DNA from 2 places in the Peribacillus sp. TH16 genome. Region 2 is predicted to be linked to the other one. Evidence: a T-box and tRNA genes for the amino acid it is inferred to sense, from the RefSeq annotation. Region 2 holds a T-box; the other holds one or more tRNA genes.
What was found. The T-box of region 2 lies ahead of glyQ (glycine--tRNA ligase subunit alpha). A T-box ahead of a tRNA ligase gene usually reads a tRNA of that ligase, here a tRNA-Gly.
Positions count from the first base shown of each region.

Region 1: it encodes a tRNA-Gly, which carries the amino acid that the T-box ahead of glyQ (glycine--tRNA ligase subunit alpha) is inferred to sense. The anticodon was not compared.

Region 1 is NZ_JAEKEM010000002.1:1,702,810-1,715,119, reverse strand. It holds gene JFV29_RS08280 (FUSC family protein) at 1-1,649, shown strand, start outside; gene JFV29_RS08275 (YbjN domain-containing protein) at 1,803-2,216, shown strand; tRNA gene JFV29_RS08270 (tRNA-Gly) at 2,406-2,479, shown strand; gene JFV29_RS08265 (B3/B4 domain-containing protein) at 2,810-3,478, opposite strand; gene queG (tRNA epoxyqueuosine(34) reductase QueG) at 3,584-4,723, shown strand; gene JFV29_RS08255 (amidase domain-containing protein) at 5,176-6,033, shown strand; gene trmL (tRNA (uridine(34)/cytosine(34)/5-carboxymethylaminomethyluridine(34)-2'-O)-methyltransferase TrmL) at 6,099-6,587, shown strand; gene nfsA (oxygen-insensitive NADPH nitroreductase) at 6,679-7,428, shown strand; gene JFV29_RS08240 (ABC transporter ATP-binding protein) at 7,766-8,614, shown strand; gene JFV29_RS08235 (iron-hydroxamate ABC transporter substrate-binding protein) at 8,565-9,485, shown strand; gene JFV29_RS08230 (FecCD family ABC transporter permease) at 9,552-10,562, shown strand; gene JFV29_RS08225 (FecCD family ABC transporter permease) at 10,559-11,566, shown strand; gene JFV29_RS08220 (response regulator) at 11,683-12,310, opposite strand, start outside.
Region 2 is NZ_JAEKEM010000009.1:1,095,584-1,107,893, reverse strand. It holds gene era (GTPase Era) at 1-495, shown strand, start outside; gene JFV29_RS19355 (YqzL family protein) at 595-738, shown strand; gene recO (DNA repair protein RecO) at 772-1,524, shown strand; T-box leader at 1,583-1,757, shown strand; gene glyQ (glycine--tRNA ligase subunit alpha) at 1,946-2,842, shown strand; gene glyS (glycine--tRNA ligase subunit beta) at 2,829-4,898, shown strand; gene JFV29_RS19335 (helix-turn-helix transcriptional regulator) at 5,062-5,700, shown strand; gene JFV29_RS19330 (pyruvate, water dikinase regulatory protein) at 5,729-6,538, shown strand; gene JFV29_RS19325 (YaiI/YqxD family protein) at 7,071-7,526, shown strand; gene dnaG (DNA primase) at 7,575-9,383, shown strand; gene rpoD (RNA polymerase sigma factor RpoD) at 9,423-10,556, shown strand; gene JFV29_RS19310 (hypothetical protein) at 10,846-11,376, shown strand; gene cccA (cytochrome c550) at 11,611-11,976, shown strand; gene JFV29_RS19300 (tRNA (adenine(22)-N(1))-methyltransferase) at 12,199-12,310, shown strand, end outside.

The DNA.
Region 1 (12,310 bases), on a different contig from region 2:
TTTTGGCCCCATATCAGCTAGGGACAGCTATAGTGATGGGGATTATTGGGGCATGTGTATTTTTCATTTTTGGTGCTTTAAATATCACTGGTCCTTCGGCAATATTTTTCGTTTTGAGTTTTGCGCTTGCTACAGGTATGCCTATTGATCAATCACTTGCGCCGTTACGTGGAGGGCTTGTTTTATTAGGTGGGGCATTATCTTGGATAATCTGTATGTTAGGCTGGTTTTACAATCCCCATGGACCTGAAACTAATGCAGTGGAAAAAGTGTATAGAGAGTTGGCGGTATTCTTTGATTCAATAGGGACAGAGAAGTTTAATACAGCAAGACACAGAACGGTACTAGCAATGAAGCAAGCAGAAAATACGCTTTTAGCCGGGTATTCAGCCAAGAGAAGTACAGATATATTTAAGCGGTTGTTTCTTTTAAATGAACATGCAAACGCGATATTCTTGAGAGTTCTTGAAATTTCTTTGAACAATAAGATCGTACTTCCACCTGAATTAGGGAAATCCGTTCAGGCATTAGCTGACTCTATTGGATCTAAAACGAAAAATAAATCAAAGATTCTTCAGCCAGAGCAGGTTGATAAAGAAGTAGAAGATTTATTCATAAAAATCTATAATGCAGATGCCATCATGAATGAACCGGTTCAAAAAATTCATCAAGAAGTCTTAATCTCAAAGCCTTCTCTAAAAACCATATTTCTGGGGGCATTTGATAAAAACTCCATAGTCTTTCTCACTTCTGTACGATATGGAACAATCCTTACTATCGCCGCTATCATCGCTTATTCAGCCGGTTTTAATCGTTCGTATTGGGTGCCCTTATCCTGTGCTGCAGTAATGTCCGGTGCTACCATTATCGCCACATTTCATCGTGCTGTTCAAAGGACTTTCGGGACAATCATTGGGCTCCTATTAGCAAGTTTGATTCTTGCATCTGTTCATAACGAGTTTATTATTGTGCTAATCATCTTGTGTTTGACTTTCATTACAGAGCTTTTTATCGTTCGGAATTATGGGTTAGCTGCGATGTTCTTTACACCTTCAGCTTTAATCATGGCAGAATATTCAACTCAAAGTTACGACTTCAGTTTCTTTGCAACAGTAAGGATAACTGATATCGTTGTAGGGAGTATTATAGGCCTTGCTGGGTCATTGTTAGTCGGAAGTCGATCAGCGTCCAGTCTTCTGAGTCATTTTATCGCGAAAACGATTCGAAGTCAGGGTCAATTTTTATTAATGGCGTTCTCTGAAAATAATAGGACCCTTACATTTGATGAGAGCAGTGAACGAAGCAAAATGCAAACCAATATGGTCAATCTATTAACGGTATACAATACGTCTCTAGGTGAGATATTCAAAAACAAGGCCAGATTAGAGTCTCTATGGCCCGTAATATTCTCAATAGAACAATTGGGGTATTATCTAAATGCCAGCTTGAAATACTCTGAACGTCCAGTTCTTTCAGAGAAGGATCTCGCTCAATTGCTTTATGTTTTTGAAACCATGGCAATAGCTGCAGATAAAGATCAATCTTCAACAAATAAAACCGTACCAGAAATTGAAGGGTTTTCAAAAATTCGTCACGAGATTTTGGACCTCCAAGAAGCTCTTCAGTTTAGGGGAGAAGTTTCAAGCTAACCTTAGAGTTTTGTTTAAGGGAGTTCTTATTATTGGCTCCCTCAATTCAACTGAATGAATGCACTAGCTGAAAATAGAGGGTTTATTCAAAAAGTCTGTAAAAATGCCAATTTTCAGTATAAAATGTAAATACATACAGAAAGGTGATGGATCATGTCAAACGTTGCTAAATTTCGAGATTTTTTAACGCGCGAGAAAATCTATATGAATGAGTTGAAAGAAGATGACACCACCTTTTTTAGAGCAGAGCAAAAGTTAAAAGATGGCTGGAAGGTTCTTTTAGTTTTTGCTTTCAACCAAAATGAAAATGTGGCGGATTTATTTTGCTTTAATGTTGCCGAGTTGAAGAATCCTGATAAAAGGCGGGATGTACATACACTGTTAAATGAATATAATGCTAATTTTAGATATTCAAAGTTGTATGAAGAAAAAGGGACTATTTCAATTCGTTATTCTTATTCCCTTGAGGGAGAATTTTTACCAGATCTAGCTTTCAGGAAGTTAATCATGTTACTTGAAACAGCGGAGCAGGTATACCCGTCGTTAATGGAAGTCATCTGGTCTTAACAGTGGAGATGTAGGGAAAGTTCTCTGTTATTAGAGAACTTTTTAACATCTTTAATAGAGTGATGAATATACTATTGTAACATTCATTAAATTTTTATTATTTTTTTAAAAATAACTATTGCATTTATTTAATATAAACTATATAATTAATTTTGTTGATAGCGATTCGACAAATTTCTACAAGAATACGCGGGTGTAGTTTAGTGGTAAAACCTCAGCCTTCCAAGCTGATGATGAGGGTTCGATTCCCTTCACCCGCTCCAATACATACTCATAACGCAGGGTTTCGTTACCTGGAGAACGAAGCTTTGCGTTTAAATATTTTATAATGAGAATTCTACTGTTTACAGTAGGGTTTTTTTTATTGTCTAGATTTGTATGTACCTATCTATAATTTAAGAAAGTAGTATGAGATGAGGCTGATCATGGGTGACTAAGAAACTAGTTGATATGATGTCAGGAAGCGTATCAAGTGAATCCAAAACTGGGGAATGTGTTTGTAATAGAAGAAAAAACATTCACAGGTTGATATCCTATCCTATAAAAAGACCCCTTCCGATTTTGGAAGGGGGTTTAGTTCTGCTCGATTGTTATTATACTTCTAAAATGGAATAAGTTCCTTCTCCACCGTGGATTTCGAGGAACATTTTCATTAAGGACTCTGTTAGCTGATGGGCTTCTTTGATTGGTGTCTTTGGTTGTAAATAGATGATTTGGATTGCCTTTTTCGTTTCTTCCGTGACCTTTGTTCGTTCTGAATCAACGTAGGGGCTTCCAAATGCTCCATCACGATCGGCAGAAGTAATCATGTTTTCCATTGAATTCAAGCGGCCATTCAAGCCGTTATACTCGTCTGTACTCTCGCCAATTTTAATCGAGATATCTCCTGTTAATTTATCCGCATCATATATGCCAATAGGCACTTCATATAAAAGGGAGAAGAAGTTATTCAGGTCGATAGCGGAATGAATAGATGTTAAGTAATTTTGTTTTTTAACACGACGGTATAGAGCTTCCACGGAAGGACGGTAGCGTGACGGATTCGTTCCGGTCGTTTTGAAAATCTTTCGCCACTCTTTGATACCCGGGAAATCGGTTAATTCTTTTTCATCTAGATCGAAGAAAAGAGCTTCTTGAAATAACTGCAGTCTTCCTTTGACCATTTGCGGGGAGGGGCCAACTTCGATGTTTTCATATGTAATGATCCCAACTTTGAAATCAGGGATTTTACTGCTAAGATTAGCGGAAATGTTAATTTCCAAGCGTTACACCTCCAAAAATGATTGCAATTAGTTTATCATAGATAGCAATGGTTTGAAATGAATACAAGCTTCGATGGGAATAATGAATGAACGAAGGTGATAAATATGGATATGAATACACTTAAGCAAGAAGTGATTATATATAGTAAAGAGATTGGCATTGATAAAATTGGGTTTACATCAGCCTCTAATTTCACGGAATTGAAAAGTCGGCTGATCCGTCAGCAGGAACTAGATTATCAGTCAGGATTTGAAGAACCGGATATTGAAAAAAGGGTCAGGCCTGAAATGATTTTTGATAAACCGCAATCCATTATTTCGATTGCACTGGCCTATCCTTCTAAATTGAAGAATGCACCGCAAAGCACAAAAAGTGAGCGACGTGGGATTTTTTGCCGGGCCTCTTGGGGAACGGATTATCATACGGTTCTTCGCAATAAATTGCAGTTACTTGAGGATTTTATTAAAGATAAAGTGCCAGGAGCAATGGTAAAGTCTATGGTAGATACTGGTGAATTATCGGATCGTGCTGTTGCTGAGCGTGCAGGAATAGGCTGGAGTGCTAAAAATAGTATGATCATTACTCCTGAGTTTGGGTCTTATGTATATTTAGGTGACATGATTACAAACTTGCCATTTATACCGGATCAACCGATGGAAGATCAATGCGGGACTTGCAATAAATGTGTGGATGTTTGTCCAACAGGTGCACTTGTGCAGGGTGGCCAGCTGAATTCTAAGCGCTGTATTGCTTTTTTAACGCAGACAAAAGGATTTCTCCCTGATGAATTCAGGACGAAAATAGGCAATCGTTTGTACGGATGTGATACGTGCCAGACTGTTTGTCCGAAAAACAAAGGAATGGATTTTCACTTTCATGAAGAGATGGAGCCTGACCCTGAGGTTGCGAAGCCGTTGTTGAAGCCTCTGCTTACGATCTCAAATCGGGATTTCAAAGAAACATACGGCTATGTATCTGGTTCGTGGCGAGGCAAAAAGCCAATCCAGCGAAATGCCATTTTAGCATTAGCCCACTTTAAAGATGAAACGTCACTACCCGAATTGATTCAGATCATGAAGGAAGATCCACGTCCTGTATTACGGGGAACCGCGGCCTGGGCGATTGGGAAAATTGGACGGAAACAAGTAGTTTCTATTTTAGAGGAAGCTTTAATGAACGAAACCGATGAAGAGGTTCGTGCAGAAATTGAAAAAGGACTGCAGTTTACCTTGGAGCATCAATAATATTAAATATATCAGATATAGCCGCCTCGTAAGAAATTTAACGGGACGGCTTTTTTTATTTTTTGTAGAAATGTGAGGATGAGGGTTTAATATGTAGGTAAAAAAGAGTCCTCGATATGCTTGGACAACTTTCTGATTGCCGGCTAATTTTTTATATAGGGCGGGAGAAGCTCAAAACCTTTCAACCGGAATACAGGGGAGTAGATTTTGTATTCTGCTGTGATGATAGGCTAATAATACCTTTTATTTTTCAGATATATTATTTAATCAAGTGGATACCTTGGCTCGTGATGTTCGAAGCGTTTCTGCTAGTTTCTTTTGTTAATAAGAGTTTATTTCGAGGAAATGAACAAAAACAGGCCATTAATATATTCTTCTTTAATGAAGTTGTGTTTTTGTCCATGCCCTCATACATACACATTAGCATAGATGGTATGAAGGGGGGCATAATTTTGAGGGAACAATTGAAACAGCTTTTGCAAGAAAGAGTGGAGTGTTATACTTCTGATACTCAAGAACGCGATGAAAGAAAATTGCATCTGAAAAAGGAGTTAATGCGGAACCGCTCTACGGAAATTGTGCGGGTAAATGCTGCAGGAAAGGTTCACTCGAAGAGAAAGGAAGAAAAGGATACGGTATTGACCTATAAAGTACATCTACAATATTTATTGAAGCAGGAAGATTCTTTTTATATAGAAGAGGAAATGGAAGAAAGGGAGGCGAGGTTTAGAGATGGGTATTTAATAGATGAACGTGACCTTGTACCAAGCTTTGAACCAGAAGAGGTGCCTCCAAAATGGGAAGAAGGTTCGGAGCGACTTTCTTATAAGTATGACAGGATGAAGGCCGTCCAGTATGCCGAGCGGTGGTGGAATGAATTTAATCCTGCGTACCACAAGTTCACTGATGATTGCACGAATTTCATTTCACAATGTTTGCATGCAGGAGGAATCCCAATGTGGGGGGCGCCAAACAAAAATAAGGGCTGGTGGATAAGAGGGAAAAGCTGGAGCTATACCTGGACGACTGCACACTCCTTATATAATCTGCTCGCTGGCGGAAAGGGAATCCAGACAAAACGTTTAGAAACAGCTGAGGAGATGGATATAGGCGATATCATGTGTATTGACTTCGAAGGAAACGGACGCTTTGATCATAACTTGATTGTAACGGCGAAGGATCAGAACGGAATGCCGCTTGTGAATGCCCATACGATGAACAGTCGCCATCGATACTGGACGTACGAGGATTCGAGCAGATATACACCGAATATCGTTTATAAATTTTTCTCGATTTTGGATGGAGTGTGATTGGTTTTTAGTCTGTTTGTTTAATGCTATAATTAGATGAAGTTTAAACTAGAGGTGAAAATGAAGTGGCAATACATGTAGTTTTATATCAACCACAGATTCCAGCAAATACAGGTAATATCGCAAGAACGTGTGCAGGAACAGACACGTCCCTGCACCTTATTCGTCCGCTCGGTTTTTCAACAGATGACAAACAGCTTAAGAGGGCCGGTCTCGATTATTGGGAGAATGTTAAAATCCATTATTATGATTCATTGGAAGAGTTTTATGAGAAGAATGCCGGCGGTGAATTTTATTACTTAACGAAATTTGGAGAGCAGCCGCATACAACCTTCGATTATAGTGATCAGGACAGTGAGATTTATTTCATGTTCGGTCGTGAAACGACGGGCCTTCCGAAAGACCTGATTCATGAAAATTTAGACCGTTGTCTGCGAATCCCGATGACGGATAAAGTTCGTTCTCTAAACCTATCCAATACAGCAGCGATCTTAATTTATGAGGCCTTAAGGCAGCAAAATTATCGTGATTTGGATTTAAAAACAAAAGGTTGATGGATTAATGCTTTTATTACCATACTATCAGTGGGGGATATAGCCCCCCTGGTGGATGTTTTACCTACATACTTTTTTAGGGGTGGAAGCTTTGAATAATATTATTGAGAAGATTTTAGATCACCGTTCCATTCGTTCTTTCGAGGACAAGCTATTGTCGGAAGAGCAAATTCAAACGATTGTTGAATGTGCTCAGGCTGCATCAACTTCAAGTTATATTCAAGCGTATTCAATCATTGGGGTAACCGATCCAGAAAAGAAAGCCAAGCTAGCGGAGCTTGCCGGACCACAATCTTATGTAGAGAACAATGGGCACCTATTCGTTTTCTGCGCTGATTTATATCGACATGATCGGATAGCTGAGATGGAAGATACAGACCTTTCCGATTCGATTGAAAGTACGGAAAAATTCATGGTTGCATGCATTGACGCAGCTCTTGCAGCTCAAAATGCGGCATTGGCTGCAGAATCAATGGATCTTGGCATTTGCTATATCGGTGGAATCCGTAACAATCTTCCAGAAGTGTCAGAGATTTTGAATATTCCACATCGTGTTATTCCGTTATTCGCCCTTGTAGTCGGCTATCCTAAAAATCGTTCCGATAAAAAGCCACGTCTGCCACAATCTAATATATACCATGAAAATGGCTATCAGGCGGATAAGCAGGAGTTTATCGGTCAACTGAAAGAGTATAATGAAACGATTTCTAGTTATTATGAAAGCCGTACAAAAGGCAAACGAAAAGATACCTGGACACAGCAAATGGCTGGTATGCTTGGAAAGAAAAGCCGGATGTATATGAAAGATTATGTGGAAAAGCAAGGATTTAAAAAACATTAAATGATAAAAAAACTTTGTTAGGATATCTGAATTTTTATCCATAAATGGATTATTCTTAAAAGCCGGCTATCCATAATTAGCCATAAGATGACCTCGGGTATTGTCCCCGAGGTCATTCTGTTTTTATTTCATATTGGAATAAACAGGTAGCCCTTTCTAGATAAATAGTATTAGCATTGTTCCCCATACATCCAACATGAAATTATCCTTTTATAGCCATATAAATAACTATTGACAATATATTTATATAGAATTATAGTAATTAAGTAATGGATAATGATAATCATTTTCATTTGAGTTTTTACTTACTTATTTTTCAGTAAATGGAGGTTAAATAATGGTTCGCCTATATACAGAGAATTTAAATATTGGCTATGGTGAACGTTTAATTGTAAAAGATCTCAGTGTGGAAATTCCAGATAAAAAAATTACAACAATTATCGGATCCAATGGTTGTGGGAAATCTACACTGTTGAAAGCAATCACTCGCATTATTCCCAATCAATCTGGGTCAGTCGTTTTAGATGGAGTAAATATCTCAAAAGAAAGCACAAAGATACTCGCTAGAAAGATGGCGATTCTTCCGCAAACACCAGAAAGTGCAAGTGGATTAACAGTCGGCGAACTCGTATCTTATGGTCGCTTTCCTTATCAAAAAGGCTTCGGACGCTTGACCAAAAAAGATTATGAAGTGATCGACTGGGCACTTGAAGTAACAGGAACAAAAGACTTTAAGTTCCGGCCTGTAGATGCACTATCAGGAGGTCAACGCCAGCGCGTTTGGATTGCAATGGCCCTTGCACAAGAAACAGAAATCATCTTCCTTGATGAGCCGACCACCTATTTGGACATGGCACATCAACTAGAGGTTTTAGAACTCTTACAGAAGCTGAATGTAGAACAGGAACGTACGATTGTCATGGTCCTACATGACTTAAATCAAGCTGCTCGTTTTGCTGACTATATTATTGCCTTAAAAGAAGGAGAAATAGTCAAAGCGGGAGATTGTGAAGAAGTCATCACTCATGAAGTACTTAAGGAAGTATTCCATATTGATGCGGTAATCGGAAGAGATCAACGAACAAACAAACCAATGTGTAGTACATACAATTTATTAAAAGGAGAATTGACAACAAATGAAAAAGATAATGATTCCATTTATTCTGCTGTTAGTGTTAATTATTAGTGCTTGCGGTAACGAGTCAACCGAAAAGGATGAGAGCTCGAATTCGAAAAAGGAAAAATCGGGTACCATCACGTACCAATCTGAAAATGGGCCTGTCGAAGTGCCTGCGAATCCTAAGCGTGTAGTCGTACTATCTTCTTTCGCAGGTAATGTCATGGCTTTGGATGTTAACCTTGTAGGAGCTGATTCCTGGTCTAAAATGAACCCGAATTTTAAAAAATTAAAAGATGTCGAGGAAGTAACTGACGAAAACTTGGAAAAAATCATCGAGTTAAATCCGGATTTAATCATTGGTTTATCAACGATTAAAAATGTCGATAAACTAAAAGAAATTGCTCCAACCGTAACGTATACATACGGAAAAGTGGACTATTTAACACAACATGTAGAAATTGGTAAACTCTTGAATAAAGAAAAAGAAGCTCAAGCATGGGTGGATGATTTCAAAAAACGGGCAAAATCCACTGGTGATGACATTAAAGCTAAAATTGGTGAAGATGCTACCGTTTCCGTATTGGAAAAGTTTGACAAACAATTCTATGTATACGGCGATAATTGGGGCCGTGGAACGGAAATCCTTTATCAAGAAATGAAATTGGGCATGCCTGAAAAGGTAAAAGAAGTGGCATTGAAAGATGGTTACTTTGCCTTATCATTAGAAGTCCTGAAAGACTATGCCGGTGATTATGTCATTTTGAGCAATAACAAAGATCAGGACAATTCATTCCAACAAACAGATACGTTTAAAAACATACCTGCCGTTAAAAACAATCAACTATTTGAAGCTGATGCAAAAAAATTCTACTTCAATGATCCAATAACATTAGATTACCAATTAGACTTCTTTTCAAAAAGTTTTCTTGGAAAATGATACAGCGAGGGAGAGGGAGTCTGATTCCTCTCCTTTTATTCTATAAAAAAGAGATGAGAGAGACAGATGACTAATGAAAATCAACGTTTCATCCCATTTATATATAAACTGATCATAGCGATCGTTGCCTTTATCGGCATGTTCATCATATCTATGGTGTTTGGTGCAGCCGATGCTACCATCAAGGATGTATGGCAAGCACTGACGTCCAATGCTACAGGTGATAAGATTTCCATCATTCGGGAAATCCGGTTCCCTCGTGAAGTTGGTGCCATCTTTGTAGGTGCAGCACTTGCAGTTTCTGGTGCCATCATGCAGGGAATGACGAGGAATCCTCTTGCTGATCCTGGGTTGCTTGGATTGACGGCAGGTGCCAATGCAGCTCTTGCCATTACCCTAGCCTTCATTCCTTCGGCTAATAACTTAGGCATTATGATCGCGTGTTTTATTGGTTCTGCTGTCGGGGCAATTATGGTTTTCGGTATCGGTGCAATGAAAAAGGGAGGATTTTCTCCATTAAGGATTGTTTTAGCAGGTGCTGCAGTTTCTGCATTCCTATTTGCCGTTTCACAAGGGGTCGGTATTTATTTCAAAGTATCAAAAGATGTATCGATGTGGACGGCAGGGGGAAATATCGGAACATCATGGAGTCAACTTCAAGTAATCGTTCCGTTTATTTTAATAGGTATCTTGATCTCCTTTATCTTTTCTAGACAGCTCACTATACTTAGCTTAAGCGAAGAAGTAGCTGTTGGATTAGGTCAAAAGACAACACAAATAAAAGCGATTCTCTTCGTTGTCATCATTCTCCTTGCTGGGGCTTCCGTAGCGCTTGTAGGGAATATGGTGTTCATCGGTTTAATGGTTCCCCATATGGTTCGAGCCATTGTTGGTACGGATTATCGTTTCATCCTACCTATGTCCGCAATTTTAGGAGCCACTTTCATGCTTCTTGCCGATACAATTGGCCGTACAATTAATTCTCCATATGAAACACCTGTGGTAGCGGTTGTTGCGATGATAGGTTTACCTTTCTTCCTCCTAATCGTTCGAAAAGGAGGTAAAGCATTTTCATGATCCAGTCAGCTTTAATCAAAAAACAGCGATGGATACTAGGTGCATTATTCGCACTTATTATCATTACAATCATTATTGGGACCAGTTTGGGGTACTCTAATTTATCTTATGACCGACTGATTCCAACGCTTTTCGGGCAAGGGACGTTTAAAGAGGAATTCATTTTATTTTCCGTCCGATTACCACGAATCATCATTACTCTTTTAGCAGGAATGGCCCTTGCACTATCTGGTGCGATTTTACAAGGAATAACACGTAATGACTTAGCTGATCCAGGGATTATCGGTATTAACTCTGGAGCTGGTGTTGCGATTGCGGTTTTCTTTTTGTTTTTCCCAATAGACACAGGTTCATTTGTTTATATGATTCCACTTGTCGCTTTTATCGGCGCGTTACTGACAGCGTGCTTAATATATGTACTCTCTTATAAAAGAAGGGGCGGTCTTGAACCTGTACGGTTAGTGTTAATTGGTGTGGGGTTTTCAATGGCACTTTCCGGTATGATGATTGTACTCATTTCATCAGCCGAAAGATCAAAAGTTGATTTTATCTCGAAATGGTTAGCGGGGAATATTTGGGGTACGGATTGGCCTTTCATATGGGCAATACTTCCGTGGCTGGTTATACTCATTCCATTTACTTTATATAAAGCAAACCGATTGAATCTTCTTGGGCTAAGCGAACCTGTTGCAATCGGTGTGGGTGTATCGATTGAAAAGGAACGGATTGTCTTACTTATAACAGCTGTTGCCCTAGCCGCTGCTGCCGTTTCAGTTACAGGTGGAATTGCATTTATTGGACTTATGGCCCCACATATAGCAAAATCTTTAGTGGGACCTCGAAATCAATTATTTATTCCGGTTGCCATATTAATTGGTGGATGGCTACTATTGCTTGCCGATACAATCGGTCGTAATATAGTTGAACCCGAGGGTATTCCAGCGGGTATTATGGTCGCTTTAATTGGTGGACCTTATTTTATGTATTTGTTATTAAAAAAATAAGAATATGTGTACAGACTCATGATTGTTGAAAGAATCCCTTGAAATATTTATTTCAGGGGTTTTTTTGCTTTGTGGAATTTAACAAATTTCCGTAGCAATCTTGTTTTTATTTATGATTATCTATATCTAATAATCTCCTCTGAATTCAAGCGCTTCGCTTCGAAAAAGAATACTTGAATAAACTTTTTTGTATTTACTCGGGTAGGAGTAAGAACTATTGTTGAATCATTTTGCAATTCTTTCATTTTTTGGCGAACGACAGTGAAATCAAAAAATTTAGAAGCATAATTTTCAAACTTTGGATTTGAAAAATCCGTTAAACCTAGCGAAGAAAAATGAATTAACGAATGATTAATTGCCCTGCGTATTCGCTGTTCGGTAGCTTTTATTTCCCGGTTAATATCAGCCTGTACAGCTGATGGTCCGAGCTTTTTTTTTGTAATTTCTACAAAAATATCTTTAAGAGTTGGGAAATGCTGTTCAAAAGTATAAGTACGTTCATACATGAATAAATATTGAAGCATTTCAATGAAATCTTTAGATCCATTTTCTCCCACAATCCCTAATTCCGATAAAAGAAATTCGCCCACTTCTATTATACTTTTTTCATTTAAAATATTTGATTTATCCACTTTTGGCTGTTCAAAATGCAATACACTATTTAATGAGGTTTGGATATTAGTGATCGATCTTTCTAAATAAATACGTTCCATTACTTTTCGAATAACTGTTAATATTTCAATA
Region 2 (12,310 bases):
GAGAAATATCAAAAGCTTTATCCGTTCGCGGCCGTGGTTCCAATCTCAGCGCTTGAAGGCAATAATGTCGATACACTGCTTGAGCAAATCAAGGAGCATCTTCCTGAAGGTCCACAGTTTTATCCAGCTGACCAAGTAACTGATCATCCGGAGCGTTTTATTATTTCTGAATTGGTCCGCGAAAAAGTTCTGCACCTGACTAGGGAGGAGATTCCCCATTCAGTGGCTGTTGTTATCGATTCAATAAAAAAAATGGATAACAGTGATACAATTAATGTTATGGCTACGATTGTGGTAGAACGTGATTCACAAAAAGGTATTGTTATTGGTAAGCAAGGGAAAATGTTGAAAGAAGTCGGTAGCCGTGCGAGGGTTGATATCGAGAATTTATTAGGCTCGAAAGTATTCCTGGAACTATGGGTGAAGGTACAGAAGGATTGGCGTAACAAAGCGAGCCAACTTCGCGATTATGGTTTCAATGAAAGTGAGTATTAATTAGCAAAATTTACGCTTCATGAAAGTGTGGAAAAAGGTCAAGCTAATCATATGGTCGGATATTTATATTGCTAGTTAAAAATGAAAGGTGGGCTTTATATGTTGGATTTTACCTGGGAGTTATTTAGTGAAACAGGTAATGTGGACACCTATTTGCTGTTTAAGGAGATAGAAGTCGAAAGACAGGAAAGACCCTTAGTATTGAGTGATGAGCTAGCAGATATTGATTTTCCTGTTTCATAAGATAGTCTTGGCAAGCATGGGTGGTGTCTTGGTATGCTCCAAAAATGTGAAGGCATTGTCATAAGACGGACTGCATATGGAGAAAACAACAAAATTATTACTATTTATACCCGTGAGCTAGGGAAAATTGGAGTTATGGCTAGAGGAGCCAGTAAACCTAATAGCAGGCTTGCTGCCGTCACCCAACTTTTTTGCTCCGGGTATTTCCTTGTTTCTACATCAAGCGGACTCGGAAGTCTTCAACAAGGAGAAATGGTCGACTCCCTTCGTTTTATAAGGGAGGACCTTTTTGCCACTGCATATGCTTCATACATTGTTGAATTGGTTGATAAAAGCGTAGATGATAAGAAACCAAATCCATATCTGTTTGAATTACTCTCGCAAACCTTGCATTACATAAACGAAGAATATGACGCGGAGGTTTTGAAATTTATTTTCGAAATGAAGATGCTGCCCGTCAACGGGATTAACCCAGTACTAAATCAATGTGCTGTTTGTGGTGAAACAGAAGGAGAATTCTCCTTCTCGCTACGGGAAGGTGGTTTTATTTGTCACCGCTGTCTGGGAAAAGACCCATATCACTATAAAATTTCACCCGCAGCCGTTAAATTGCTGCGAATATTTTATTATTTGGATTTATCAAGGCTCGGAAACATTTCGGTTAAGCCTGAAACGAAAAAAGAACTGCAGAAAATCATTGATGCTTATTATGAAGAGTATTCAGGCCTCCATTTAAAATCAAAAAAGTTCTTAAAACAGATTGATACGATGAAAGATATGTTTTAAGATTTGACCTATTGACATTCCAGGCTTGATTGTATAAAATTCTAATCATTAAAATAAGAAGATTGCGTTGATGGAAAAGAGTATCTGTCATTCTCCATAAAAAGCGAACCCGGGATGGTGAAAGCCGGGGTATGGATTTACAGGGAAGGCGTTCCGGAGCATGTAGCTTTGAAAAGAGGCCGGTTTATTAACGGCAATTAGGGTGGAACCGCGGGTAAACTCTCGTCCCTATGCATTTCGCATAGAGACGGGAGTTTTTTGTTTGCAAAAATGCGAAAGAATAACAATGAATGGACCGGTAAAACACTTGAATTAATTGGTGAAATGCATGCGTGGCCGATAAACGATTCAAAATTACTGGTATAGGAGTTCCCGTCCCTAATTTCATAAAGAGGCGTTTTAAATAATCTGGAGGTGTACGATGAATATTCAAAATATGATTTTAACTTTACAAAAGCATTGGTCTGAACAAGGCTGCATATTAATGAATGCTTATGATGTCGAGAAGGGGGCAGGAACGATGAGCCCTTATACGTTCCTTAGAGCAATTGGACCTGAACCGTGGAGTGTTGCTTATGTGGAGCCATCCCGCCGTCCAGCAGACGGTCGTTATGGAGAGAATCCTAACCGTCTCTATCAACATCATCAATTCCAAGTAATCATGAAGCCATCACCAGACAATATCCAAGAGCTGTATTTGGATTCATTGCGCGCATTAGGTATTAACCCGCTTGAGCATGATATTCGCTTTGTAGAAGATAACTGGGAAAACCCATCATTAGGTTGTGCTGGTCTTGGCTGGGAAGTTTGGCTTGATGGAATGGAAATTACACAATTTACGTATTTCCAACAGGTAGGCGGTCTTGAGTGTAAGCCGGTTTCCGTGGAAATTACATATGGAATCGAGCGTCTTGCTTCCTACATTCAGGAAAAAGAAAATGTGTTTGATCTAGAATGGACAGAAGGATTTACAGTACGGGATATTTTTGGACAGCCGGAATACGAGCATTCAAAATATACGTTTGAAACATCCGACCTTGATATGTTATTTCAACTTTTCACAATGTATGAAAAGGAAGCACATCGCCAAATGGAAGAAGGGCTTGTACATCCTGCCTATGATTATGTTTTAAAATGTTCACATACATTTAATCTTTTGGATGCAAAAGGTGCGATTTCAGTAACGGAAAGAACGGGATATATAGCCCGCTGCCGTAACTTAGCACGTAAGGTTGCCAAAACCTTCTATGAAGAGCGGGAAAAATTAGGCTTCCCGATTCTAAAAGTGAAAGGAGAGAATACAAATGAGCAAGCGTGATTTGTTATTGGAAATTGGATTGGAAGAGATGCCGGCTCGTTTTGTGACAGCGTCTATGAAACAGTTGTCAGATAAAGTACAGAAATGGCTTAAGGAAAAAGCAATTGAATTCGGAGCGGTTGAAGCTTTTTCCACACCAAGACGTTTGGCCATATTGGTAAAAGACGTTTCAGAATCACAAAAAGATATCGAAGAAGAAGCAAAAGGACCAGCTAAAAAAATTGCTTTGGACAGTGAAGGAAACTGGTCTAAAGCAGCATTAGGGTTTGTTAGAGGCCAAGGGATGACCGCTGAGGATATTTATTTTAAAGAACTTAAGGGTATTGAATATGCCCATGTAAATAAATTCATTAAAGGACAACCGACTTCCCAGCTTTTATCTGAGTTACAGGAAATTATCAGCGGGATGACGTTCCCGAAAAATATGCGTTGGGCCAACCAAGACCTTCGTTTTGTCCGTCCGATTAAATGGCTGATTGCATTATTCGGCAACGAAGTAGTGCCATTTTCCATAGCTGATGTTGAAACTGGCCGTGAAACAAAGGGACATCGCTTCTTAGGAGAAGCTGCAAGGATAGAGGATCCTGAACAGTACGAAGCAACGTTAAGAGACCAGTTTGTCATGGCTAATCCAGAAAAACGTCGTAGTGTTATTTTAGAACAGATTAAAAGTCTTGAGCAGGAAAAAGGCTGGATCATCCCAGTTGATGAAGATCTGCTTGAAGAAGTCAATAATTTGGTAGAGTACCCAACGGTGTTATTTGGCCATTTTGAAGAAGAATTCCTTGAACTTCCAGCTGAAGTTTTGATCACTTCAATGAAGGAGCACCAACGTTATTTCCCAGTTAAAGATCAAGGCGGCAAGTTACTTGCATTCTTTGTAACCGTTCGTAATGGAGATGACCGTCATCTAGAAAAGGTATCTAAAGGAAATGAAAAAGTGTTGCGTGCGCGTTTATCGGATGCGGCATTCTTCTTTAAAGAAGATCAGAAAAAAGAGATAGCAGATGCTTTGAAAAAACTCGACAGCATCGTTTATCATGAAGAAATAGGTACCTTAGCTGAGAAAACAGCCCGTGTAACAGCGGTGACAGGCGTTCTGGCAGATGCTTTGAATTTAAAGGCAGAAAAGGATCTGGCGCTTCGTGCTGCTGAAATTGCTAAATTTGATTTAGTCAGTCATATGGTTTATGAATTCCCCGAATTGCAAGGGTATATGGGTGAGAAGTATGCGCTCCTAAAAGGAGAAGCAAAAGAAGTAGCGGCTGCAATCAATGAACACTACATGCCAAGACATGCGGATGACAATGTGCCGCCTTCTGTTATTGGAGCAGTTGTAAGTATAGCCGAAAAAATTGATACTCTCGCATCATTCTTTGCTATTGGCGTCATTCCAACCGGCTCCCAGGATCCATACGCATTGAGAAGACAGGCAAGCGGTGTTGTTCAAATTTTAGCGGAGAAAAAATGGAATATCTCTTTAGAAGAGCTTATTACTCTAGGACTTAAAGGACTTGAATCAAAAGGTCTTCTAAAACGCGATTTAGAGGAAGTAAAAGCAGACATGTTTACCTTCTTTAAAGCGCGGGTAAAACATTTACTTCAAGAACAGCAGATTCGTTATGATTTAATTGATGCTGTTCTGATCGACGAGATTGGGTTTATACACTCTTTAGTAGAACGTGCTCATGTATTGGACGCGAAAAAAGATGAAGCAGGCTTTAAAGAAAGCCTCGAAGCATTAAGTCGTGTTATGAATATTGCTGTAAAGTGTGACCATAAAGTGACAGTTGACCCGAATGCTTTTGAAAATGAGCAGGAAAAAGCGCTTTATGAAAAATATCAAACAGTAGCATTGCGATATGCTGAAACTAAAAAAGAGAAAGAGCGTTTTGAACATCTTATCTCGCTTCAATCGGAAATAGAATCATATTTCGAGAATACAATGGTCATGGCAGATGATGAAGCAATCCGTAATAACCGCTTATCCCTAATGAAAGAAATTAGCGATTTAGTTTCAGGCTTTGCGGCTATGAATAAAATTATCCTTTCATAATTGAAAGGATTCATCGAAATCGGAGACACTTTATATAAAGGTTTCCGATTTCTTAAAATATTAAATGGTCAATAAATAGGACAAACCTCGCTTTTATTAAATAATATAGTATATAATTGTTAGATGAATAACTTTTGTTACTTTTCTCTGCGAAAGCAGTGGGGTGGTGATTATAATCCAATTGAATAAGCGTCAGGAGCATATTTTACAAATTGTTAAAGAGAATGGACCGATTACAGGTGAACATATTGCCGATAGACTGAGCCTTACAAGAGCGACACTTCGTCCGGATCTTGCTATCTTAACGATGGCAGGCTTTCTTGATGCGAGGCCGCGTGTCGGGTATTTTTATACAGGCAGGTCAGGAACACAGCTTTTGACAGATAGTTTGAACCATCTTTATGTACGAGACTATCAATCGATCCCTGTGGTTGTTGATGAAGGCATTTCCGTATATGATGCAATCGTCATGATGTTTTTAGAAGATGTCGGTACCATGTTTGTTGTCGATAAGCATGCTCTGCTAGTTGGTGTCTTATCAAGGAAAGACTTGTTGCGTGCAAGTATAGGTAAGCAAGAACTTAACTCCATTCCAGTCAATATTATTATGACTAGGATGCCCAATATTACGATGTGTTCAAAAGAAGACTTATTGATTGATGTTGCCAAAAAATTGATTGATAAACAAATCGACTCATTACCGGTCGTCAAAGAAACAGAAAAAGGCTATGAAGTAATCGGAAGAATTACAAAAACCAATATAACAAAAGCATTCGTAGCTTTAGCTGATGAAGGCTATTAGGGGGCTTGCAAAAGGAATGACGGAGAATATGAACGGTTCTATTATATATGTTGTATCGGATTCAGTGGGGGAAACAGCGGAATTGGTTACTAAAGCAGCTGCAAGCCAGTTCTCGGGATCTGCTTTTTCCATAAAACGGATTCCGTATATTGAAGATGAACAAAACGTGGATGAAGTAATTTCACTGGCAAAATTAGATGGAGCAATCATTGCCTATACCCTTGTTAAGCCAACTATTAGAGCTTACATGAAAGCACAGGTCGAAAAAGAAAATCTGTCTGCTTATGACATTTTAGGGCCGCTCATGGACATCCTTCAGAAAAGAGCGCCAAAAGGGCCGCTTAATGAACCTGGTCTCGTTAGAAAGCTTGATGATGATTATTTCAAGCGAGTCGAAGCCATTGAATTTGCGGTAAAATATGATGATGGGCGGGATCCCCGTGGTATTTTACGAGCAGATATCGTCCTTGTAGGTGTATCACGCACTTCCAAAACACCTCTATCTCAATATTTGGCCCATAAACGTTATAAAGTGGCTAATGTACCTTTAGTGCCTGAAGTGGAACCACCAGAAGAATTATTCCTGGTCCCACCTGAAAAATGTATTGGTTTAAAGATTAGTCCGGAAAAGCTGAACCATATTCGTAAAGAGCGATTAAAGTCCCTGGGGCTTAATGATCATGCTATATACGCAAATGTGGAACGGATAAAAGAAGAGCTGACGTACTTTGATACAATCATTTCGAGGTTGAATTGTCCAATCATTGATGTTACGAATAAAGCTGTTGAAGAAACAGCCAATTTGATTATCAATATCCTTCAAAAAAAAGATCGTTGATAGGTGGATTTATTTAATTCTTAAATTAAGGTAAACCAAAATGTGAGCTAGACACTTTAAGTGTCAGCTCACATTTTAATGCTAAGGGGATTTAAGGGAATTTCGCACAGAAATAGGAAATAATTACATAAATTTCTTCTCTTTTTACATTTGAAATTCCATCGATTTGTATAAAATAAGAATCGGAATTTAAATGTTGGCATCTTCTAATCAAATAGACTATAATAAAAAATTGTGAGAAAAAAGTAATCTTAAGGTTTAGACTTAATTAATAAGGAATAAACTAAAGGTTAATGAGAAGTCAAGGTTTTTATCATAAAAATAATTCGACATGTTCCGTATAATTTTAAATTGGCTGACTCTGAATCAAGGTAAAAGCAGCATTGTAACTTTACTAAGAAGAGATTCCTTGAATTAAAAAGGTTGGCTCTTTTAGAGAATATTCTCTGACCCATGGCTGAAAGTTACATTATATCTCGATAAAGTTTAGGGGAGAAAAAGGATTATGCAGAAAGATGTAGAATTAAAAGGTATGAATAATAAACCAACCATACACGTCGATGCCGATGCATGTCCGGTGAAAGACGAGATCCTTCATTGTGCACGATTGCACGATGTCGAAGTCTGTTTTGTTGCGTCATATAAAAATATGATGAACAACCCTGAAGGTAAATGGGTATATGTCGATGCGGACAAAGAAGCGGCCGATCTTTATATAGTAAATTCAGTAAAAAAGGGTGATATCGTTGTAACTGCAGATATTGGATTGGCTGGAACCCTGCTTCCAAAAAGCGTTTATGTTCTTTCACCGAGGGGAAAAGAATACACAGACGAGAATATTTTTATGCTCCTAGATATGCGTTATCAGTCAGCGAAACTTCGCAGGCAGGGTAAACATACGAAAGGGCCGAAAGCATTCACAAAGGAAGATCGAACATGTTTTACAAATAAACTTTTGAAAACTTTGTCGAATTTTGCAGGGAATTAGAAGTCGGTATCGAATTAGAAACTATCACCAAAATTGCAAGGTGGAAAAATGACAAATGGCCGTATAGAAGATGAGAAAATAAACCAAATTCGTGAAGCTGTTGACATTGTTGATTTAATTGGAGAATATGTCCAGCTGAAGAAGCAAGGGCGAAATTACTTTGGCCTTTGTCCTTTTCATGGTGAAAACTCGCCGTCGTTTTCCGTTTCAGCTGAAAAGCAAATCTTTCACTGTTTCGGTTGTGGGGCAGGCGGGAATATTTTCACTTTCTTAATGGATATAGAAGGCTACAATTTTGTGGAATCTGCGAAAGTTTTAGCTGAAAAAGGAAATGTTCCTTTAGATGTTGAAATAAATAAGGACTCACAGCGTTCTAATATGCCTGCTGGCTCGCAGCAAATGTTTGAAGCACATGACTTGTTGCGAAAGTTTTACCACCATCTCCTCGTAAATACGAAGGAGGGTCAAGAAGCTCTTGAATATCTTCTTAAACGCGGATTTACAGAAGAGACGATAGAAAAGTTCCAAATTGGTTACTCATTGGATTCATGGGACTTTGTCTCCAAGTTTCTTTTAAAACGTGGGTTTCCAGCGGAATTTATGGAGCAAGCAGGGCTAATTATTTTTAGGGAAAAAGACGAGTCATATTTTGACCGTTTCAGAAATAGAGTCATGTTTCCAATTATGGATCACCAAGGGAATACGATTGCGTTTTCGGGAAGAGCAATGGGGGACGATGAGCCCAAATATTTGAATAGTCCCGAAACGCCAATCTTCAATAAAAGTAAAACTTTATATAATTTTCATCATGCAAGACCTCACATACGAAAGAAAGAACAAGTAGTTATTTTTGAAGGCTTTGCCGATTGTATTTCAGCTGTTCGTGCGGGTGTAGAGAATTCGGTCGCTACGATGGGGACCGCCCTAACCGATCAGCATATCCAGCTATTAAAAAGAAATACTGATCAGATACTAATCTGCTACGATTCGGACTCTGCGGGATTGAATGCGGCAAACCGTGCAGTTAATATGTTACAGGACAACGATTTTACAGTTAAGGTCGCGCTGATGCCTGATAACTTGGACCCCGATGACTACATAAAGGAATTCGGTGAAAAAAGCTTTGTTTCTGAAGTAATAGGGGCCAGTTTAACCTACATGGCATTCAAAATGCATTATTTACGACGAGGAAAAAACGTAAATAATGAAGGAGATCGAATTCAATATATCGAAGAAGTTCTTAGAGAAATTTCGCGATTGCCCAATGCTGTGGAGAGGGATCATTATCTCCGGCAGTTATCCTCTGAATTTTCTCTATCATTGGATGCGTTGGAACAGCAGCAGCGACAGGTATTTTTTGCAGAACGCAAGAAGGGGACACTGCCGCAGCCTGCAATACAAAAGAAAATGACCCTGCAATATGAGCATAAGTTAAAGCCAGCTCACCATAATGCTGAAACTAAGTTAATTGCCCATATGCTGAAAAGCAGGGATATGACTTTCAAAATTCAGCAGTTGCTTGGGCAAACAGTCTTTCATGTAGATGAACATCAGGCAATCATCACCTATTTATATGCGTTCTATGAAGATGGACACGAGCCGGATACAAGCTTTTTCCTTACTTATTTACCGGATCCAAACTTGAGAAGGATCGTTTCGGAAATAGAAATGATGTCAGTGAATGAGGAAGTTACCGAAAAAGAACTGACCGATTGTATAAATCAAGTGTTGAAATATGAAAAGTTGTTAAAGATAAAAGAAAAACAAGTTGAAGAAAAAGATGCAGTCAGACGTAGTGATTATGTAACTGCTGCACAAATTGCCATGGAAATCATCAAATTGCGTAAATTGTTGTAGTAAGTTGTTTAGGTGTAAGTCCTGGAAGGAGGGGAACTAATGGCTGAAAAACCAGCACGTTCCAAACAAGTTGATAATGAATTTAGCCTTGAGCAGGTGAAAGAAAAATTAATAGAGCTAGGTAAAAAACGGGGCTCTTTAACTTTAGAAAAAATCGCAGAAAAAATTGGCGGTTTTGAGTTAGATTCCGATCAAATGGATGAGTTCTATGAGGTGTTAACTGAAAACGGAGTCGAAATACTCACTGATGGTGAGGAAGACGAAGATGAAGATGATCCCGATGAGAAGAAACTTGCAAAAGAAGAAGAGTTTGACTTAAATGATTTAAGTGTTCCTCCTGGCGTAAAGATTAACGACCCTGTCCGTATGTATTTAAAGGAAATTGGTCGCGTTGACCTTTTATCAGCCGAAGAGGAAATCTCTTTAGCGATGCGAATTGAAGAAGGAGATGAAGAAGCAAAACGCCGTTTAGCTGAAGCCAACCTGCGTCTAGTTGTCAGTATTGCTAAGCGTTATGTTGGACGCGGTATGCTCTTCCTTGACCTTATTCAAGAAGGTAATATGGGACTTATCAAAGCGGTAGAAAAATTTGATTATCGCAAGGGATACAAATTTAGTACGTATGCAACATGGTGGATTCGCCAGGCCATTACTCGTGCCATTGCTGACCAAGCAAGAACGATTCGAATCCCGGTGCATATGGTTGAAACCATCAATAAATTAATTCGTGTTCAAAGGCAGCTTCTTCAGGATCTTGGACGTGAACCATCTCCAGAAGAAATTGCAGAGGATATGGATTTAACTCCGGAAAAAGTTCGTGAAATCTTGAAAATAGCTCAGGAGCCTGTTTCCTTGGAAACGCCAATCGGTGAAGAAGATGATTCCCACTTAGGTGACTTCATTGAAGATCAGGACGCGACTTCTCCATCTGAACATGCAGCATATGAACTATTGAAAGAACAGCTTGAAGACGTATTAGACACACTGACAGATCGTGAAGAAAATGTCTTGAGACTTCGCTTTGGACTTGATGACGGCCGTACACGGACGCTTGAAGAGGTAGGTAAAGTGTTTGGAGTTACCCGCGAGCGTATCCGTCAAATTGAAGCGAAAGCATTACGTAAGCTGAGACACCCAAGTCGCAGCAAACGCTTGAAAGACTTCTTAGAATAGAAATAAATATGCCTTTCACAAGAGCCACTCTTTGAATGCCAAGCGTTCGGGAGTGGCTTTTTTTCACGTGATTAAATGTAAAAATATACATATAAGGACAATATTTATGTACTTATCTATATAATGGAGACGAGATTCAGTACATTAAATATCTAATAATCGGAACATAGGTATCCACTGGTATCGTACGAACGTTCCCCTTAGTGCCGAGCAAAATGTTAAAATCAATCTTAAATGAATCGCTTTATTAGCCGATATAAAGAACAAACGGGCATGAGGATGTGTATTCATGGATGAGACGAGAAAGAAAATTATCATTCAAGAAATTAACTCCTGGAAGGAAAGTCATATGATTCCGGAGCAATATTGTAATTACTTACTTGCATTATACTGTCAAGGAGAATTACCACCTGCTTATTCGAATAAAACAGGAAGCGATAAAAAAGACATTCTTTCAGGGCTGATAATAGGAGCCTTTTTTGTATTTATTGTATTTTTGAATTATTTTACTGAAATACCCATAAGAATGCAAATTGTTGTGACAACAATTTCTATCATCATCTTTGGGTTTTTAGTTCGCCGCTTTATTAACAAAAAGATTGTTTTTCAATTGACGTTAATAGGAATGGCATTATTAATGCTTTTATTTACAGTTAAATTGACTGAATTAATTGCCCCTGGCAAGGAAAGTATTCTTAATACTTGTTTGTTTATCCATTGCGGGCTCTGGATTTTAATAGGGAAAAAGCTAAAGCTGATCTATTTCTCCATATCGGGGTGTCTAGGGGTTATTATCACTATTTACTTTTTATTAATATAATTAAAATGGACAATAAAGTGTTTTAATAGAAATTTTAGGGTATTATGGAATATATATATAAAAGAAAAAACTGTTTGGAAATATACATAAGTTTTTGACAATTTTAAGAAATTATATAATATCTTCTATTTTTGGGCTTTTACTTGAAACTCTTTTCAAGTAAAATAATATATAGCTGTTTGTATATAATATTAAATATGGTAGGTTTAGGTTCTACATAGGGGAGGAAATACTATGAAAAATCCAGTAATGCCTTTTATTATTATCATGGTTTTTGGTATTGGACTTATGTTTTTACTTTCGTTTAAAGGTTTGGGTGATGCCAAAGATCTTGCTAAGGAAAAAGAAGGCGGCGCAAAGACAGAAGAAACAGAAAGTGCCTCAGCATCACCTGAAGACATCTATAAGCAGACCTGTATCTCTTGTCATGGTGATGCCTATCAGGGTGGTGTCGGTCCAGCTCTAAAAGGAGTTGGCGATCGTCTATCAGTAGACGAAGTTAAAAATGTAATTACTAATGGACGAGGTGCCATGCCACCAGGTTTAGTCGAAGAGCAAAACATTGATGCCATGGCCGAGTATATTCACGGACTGAAATAATTTATGAAAACTGACTCAAAAAATCGTTGGAAGGCGAGCTTTTTGAGTCAGTTTTTCTTTTCTTCCGCAAAACAAAGATTCCAATGATGGAAGTTGTCCTTTGTCTAGTGATTGAGAGAGAGCCATATTTCTCTCGTTCTGTAATTTTTCCATAGAACTTGTTATAATCGAATGGGAAACTAAACTATGTAAGACATTATTTGAGTTAAGAGAGTTGATAATATGAATCATGAAAAACTATCGATGAGATTAGAACGTGTTGCTATACATATACCAAAAGGAAGCATCCTTGCAGATATTGGTTCAGACCATGCGTACTTGCCTTGCTATGCAG